One region of the Streptomyces sp. NPDC055400 genome, then DNA from elsewhere that is predicted to be linked to it. Evidence: predicted binding sites of a transcription regulator. Region 1 holds the regulator's gene; the other holds the start of a gene.
The links. Region 1 encodes HrcA, which represses chaperone genes, less so after heat shock. Its sites were predicted from a motif close to TTNGCACTCNGNNNNNCNGAGTGCNAA; they were not measured.
Positions count from the first base shown of each region.

Region 2: the regulator HrcA is predicted to act here: its motif matches at 1,260-1,286, upstream of groL (chaperonin GroEL).

Region 1 is NZ_JBSHLM010000004.1:566,923-569,319, forward strand. Features, by position in the region: gene ACWIGU_RS13820 (MBL fold metallo-hydrolase) at 1-628, opposite strand, end outside; gene hrcA (heat-inducible transcriptional repressor HrcA) at 750-1,766, shown strand; gene dnaJ (molecular chaperone DnaJ) at 1,767-2,397, shown strand, end outside.
Region 2 is NZ_JBSHLM010000006.1:146,837-149,233, forward strand. Features, by position in the region: gene thrC (threonine synthase) at 1-161, shown strand, start outside; gene ACWIGU_RS17695 (MoaD/ThiS family protein) at 200-475, shown strand; gene ACWIGU_RS17700 (cold-shock protein) at 927-1,130, shown strand; gene groL (chaperonin GroEL) at 1,480-2,397, shown strand, end outside.

The DNA of each region.
Region 1 (2,397 bases):
CCAGTTCCAGCAGCCGGCCCAGAGCGGCCGGCCAGCGGGACGGCACCGCGTCACGGCCCGCCTGCGGCTCGCCCGACTCCTCGACCAGGTCACCGCAGAAGACGACCTCGGGCGTGCCCGGCACCAGGACCGCCAGGTCGTGCCCGCTGTGCGCCGGGCCCACGTTCGCGAGCAGCACCTGGAGCCCGCCGCCCAGATCGAGCGTCCACTCCCCGCACACCCGGTGGTGCGGCACGACGAGCACGTCCACCGCGTCGGCCGCCTCCTCGTGCGGCACGCCGTGCGCGACCGCGGACGCCCGCAGTTCGTCGCGGCCCCGCGTGAACACCGTGTCGATGCCCGCGGCGCCGTACACCTCGACACCGGCGAACGCCGCCGTGCCCAGAACATGGTCGAAATGGGGGTGCGTCAGCGCGATATGCGTCACGCGCGCGTGCGGGCCGATGAGGCGCCGGGTGTCCGCCCGCAGCGCCGAACCCTCACGAAGTGATGAACCCGTGTCGATCAGCAACGCCGCCCCGTCGCCCACCACAAGGCCCGTCGTGCAGTCCCAGCCCGGCAGCCGGATCCGCCCCGCCCGGGCGGACAGCTCCTCCCAGCCCACCTCATTCCAGTCCAGGTCGTCCATGGGTCCGACGCTAGCGCCCTTGCCGGGCCCGTACCCACCGGCCGTACACTGACCCGGAGACCATTGGCACTCGGCCGCACCGAGTGCCAGCCGCGGACGACACAGCTGGAGGTGTGCGCGAATGCTCAGCGAACGCAGGCTCGAAGTGCTGCGCGCCATCGTCCAGGACTACGTGGGGACCGAGGAGCCGGTCGGCTCCAAGGCGCTCACCGAGCGGCACAGCCTCGGCGTCTCACCGGCGACGGTGCGCAACGACATGGCGGCGCTCGAGGAGGAGGGCTTCATCGCCCAGCCCCACACGAGCGCCGGGCGGATCCCCACCGACAAGGGGTACCGCCTGTTCGTGGACAAGCTGACGGCGGTCAAGCCGATGACGGGGCCCGAGCGCCGCGCCATCCAGAACTTCCTCGACGGCGCCGTCGACCTCGACGACGTCGTCGGCCGGACCGTGCGGCTGCTCGCGCAGCTGACACGGCAGGTCGCCGTGGTGCAGTACCCGTCCCTGACGCGGTCCACCGTGCGCCATGTGGAGCTGCTCTCGCTCGCCGCCGCCCGTCTGATGCTCGTACTGATCACGGACACGGGCCGCGTCGAGCAGCGGATGATCGACTGCCCGGCGCCGTTCGGCGAGACCTCTCTCGCCGATCTGCGGGCCCGGCTCAACAGCCGGGTCGCGGGACGCCGCTTCGCGGACGTCCCGCAGCTGGTGCAGGACCTGCCGGAGTCCTTCGACGCGGAGGACCGCGGCACGGTCGCGACGGTGCTCTCCACTCTCCTGGAGACGCTCGTCGAGGAGACCGAGGAGCGTCTGATGATCGGCGGCACCGCCAATCTCACCCGCTTCGGACATGACTTTCCCCTCACCATCCGGCCCGTCCTCGAGGCCCTCGAGGAGCAGGTCGTGCTCCTCAAGCTCCTTGGTGAGGTTAACGATTCGGGCATGGCCGTACGGATCGGTCACGAGAACGCCCATGAGGGACTCAGCTCCACCTCCGTGGTCTCGGTCGGCTACGGTTCGGGCAGCGAGGCAGTCGCCAAACTCGGCGTGGTCGGACCGACCCGCATGGATTACCCGGGAACGATGGGAGCAGTACGCGCAGTGGCACGTTACGTCGGACAGATCCTGGCGGAGTCGTAAGTGGCCACGGACTACTACGCCGTACTCGGCGTGCGCCGCGACGCCTCCCAGGACGAGATCAAGAAGGCCTTCCGCAGGCTGGCCCGTGAGCTTCACCCGGACGTGAATCCGGACCCGAAGACACAGGAGCGGTTCAAGGAGATCAACGCCGCCTACGAGGTGTTGTCGGACCCGCAGAAGAAGCAGGTCTACGACCTCGGCGGCGACCCCCTCTCGCAGGCGGGCGGAGGCGGGGCCGGCGGCTTCGGCGCCGGTGGCTTCGGGAACTTCTCCGACATCATGGACGCGTTCTTCGGAACGGCGTCCCAGCGTGGTCCCCGGTCGCGTACACGCCGCGGCCAGGACGCCATGATCCGGCTCGAGATCGAGCTGGACGAGGCCGCCTTCGGGACCACCAAGGACATTCAGGTCGACACGGCCATCGTCTGTACGACCTGCAGCGGCGAGGGTGCCGCGCCGGGTACGTCCGCGCAGACCTGTGACATGTGCCGCGGTCGCGGCGAGGTGTCCCAGGTCACGCGGTCCTTCCTCGGCCAGGTCATGACGTCGCGGCCGTGCCCGCAGTGCCAGGGCTTCGGCACCGTCGTGCCGACGCCGTGCCCGGAGTGCGCCGGTGACGGCCGCATCCGCT
Region 2 (2,397 bases), on a different contig from region 1:
AGCTGATCGAGGCCGGCCTGATCGACCCGACGCTCACCACCGTCGTCCTCAACACCGGCGACGGCCTCAAGACCCTCGACGCGGTCGCCGGGACGTCCCAGGCGACCGCCACCATCCGCCCGAGCCTGGACGCGTTCCGCGACGCGGGCCTCGCCCACTGAAGACCCGCACACTCCCGCACGGAAAGGCTGCAGCCCCCATGAGCGTCAACGTCCGCATCCCCACCATCCTGCGCACCTACACCGGCGGCAAGGCCGAGGTCGCCGCCGAGGGCGCCACCCTCTCCGAGGTCATCGCCGACCTGGAGAAGAACCACACGGGCATCGCGGCCCGCGTCCTGGACGACCAGGGCAAGCTGCGCCGCTTCGTCAACGTGTACGTCAACGACGACGACGTGCGCTTCGAGCAGGGCCTCGAGACGGCGACGCCGGCAGGCGCGGGCGTCTCGATCATCCCGGCCGTCGCCGGAGGCTGACCGTCGAGCACCGTGCCGGCGGCCGATCGGCCGGCCTGACGAGGCCACACAGAGTTACCTGAATTGCCCCCTCCGCGAGAGAAGCGGAGGGGGCAATTCAGCAGGGTTGAGCGCGGTAGAGTTGGGAACCGCGCTTCGCGCTTGTGCCGAGCGCATATATGAAGTCGGCTCCGTTCCGACAAGAAGCAGCCAAAGTGCCCAGCCCTTATCGGGTGTTCGCGGCATTTGTCGGGCCCGAGTTGCCCCGGAATCCAATGGCTCCGCCGCTTATTACCGCTCTGCCGTGCCCAGATTTCTCGTCCGATTGACCTGTTGCAGACGGCAGTTGGGCAGATACATTCAGCCGCGGTCGACGCGTTCCGGCGCACACCCCCAACCAATGGGGGGTGAGGTCTGACCCGGGTCCGCGAAGTGCGGGCCTGTGCAAGGGCCAGTAATAGGGGAGTTAGACATGGCTCAGGGCACCGTCAAGTGGTTCAACGCGGAGAAGGGGTACGGCTTCATCGCGGTCGACGGTGGTGCGGATGTATTCGTCCACTACAGCGCCATCCAGATGGACGGATACCGCACCCTTGAAGAGGGTCAGCGAGTCGAATTCGAGATCTCGCAGGGCCAGAAGGGTCCGCAGGCGGACATGGTCAAGCTCGCCGTCTGATCTCGGCGCGATCGGCCACCGACACACTCACGCCGAGAGGCCCGTACCCCGCGAGGGGTACGGGCCTCTCGTGCGTGCGCGCGCACCCCGCGCACACCGCCCGCGAGGGCCGCGCGCCTGCCGGAGGCGCTTGCACTCTCCTAGGTCGAGTGCTAATCATTGCGTTAGCACTCTGAAGGTGAGAGTGACAGAACTTGGATCGGGTCGGTGAGGCTCGCAGGCCGGGTGGAGCAAGGAACCACACGGCACGCAGGCCGTCCGTCGCGGGCACCAGCACGGTCCGCTGCGTTTCCTCCCCCAAGCTCTTAAGGAGCAGGGGGACCCCCTTCGTCCGGGAGGACCACTTCACATGGCCAAGATCATCGCGTTCGACGAGGAGGCACGGCGCGGCCTCGAGCGCGGCATGAACCAGCTCGCCGACGCCGTCAAGGTGACCCTGGGCCCCAAGGGTCGCAACGTCGTCCTCGAGAAGAAGTGGGGCGCCCCCACGATCACCAACGATGGTGTGTCCATCGCCAAGGAGATCGAGCTCGAGGACCCGTACGAGAAGATCGGCGCCGAGCTGGTCAAGGAGGTCGCGAAGAAGACGGACGACGTCGCCGGTGACGGCACGACGACCGCGACCGTCCTCGCCCAGGCGCTCGTCAAGGAAGGCCTGCGCAACGTCGCGGCCGGCGCCAACCCGATGGCCCTCAAGCGCGGCATCGAGAAGGCCGTCGAGGCCGTCTCCGCCGCCCTGCTCGAGCAGGCCAAGGATGTCGAGACCAAGGAGCAGATCGCTTCCACGGCCTCCATCTCCGCCGCCGACACTCAGATCGGCGAGCTCATCGCCGAGGCGATGGACAAGGTCGGCAAGGAAGGCGTCATCACCGTCGAGGAGTCGCAGACCTTCGGGCTCGAGCTTGAGCTCACCGAGGGCATGCGCTTCGACAAGGGCTACATCTCGGCGTACTTCGCCACCGACATGGAGCGTATGGAGTCGTCGCTCGACGACCCGTACATCCTCATCGTCAACTCGAAGATCGGCAACGTGAAGGACCTCCTTCCGCTGCTCGAGAAGGTCATGCAGTCCGGCAAGCCGCTGCTGATCATCGCCGAGGACGTCGAGGGCGAGGCCCTGTCGACCCTGGTCGTCAACAAGATCCGTGGCACCTTCAAGTCCGTCGCCGTCAAGGCCCCGGGCTTCGGTGACCGCCGCAAGGCCATGCTCGGCGACATCGCCATCCTCACCGGTGGCACCGTCATCTCCGAGGAGGTCGGCCTCAAG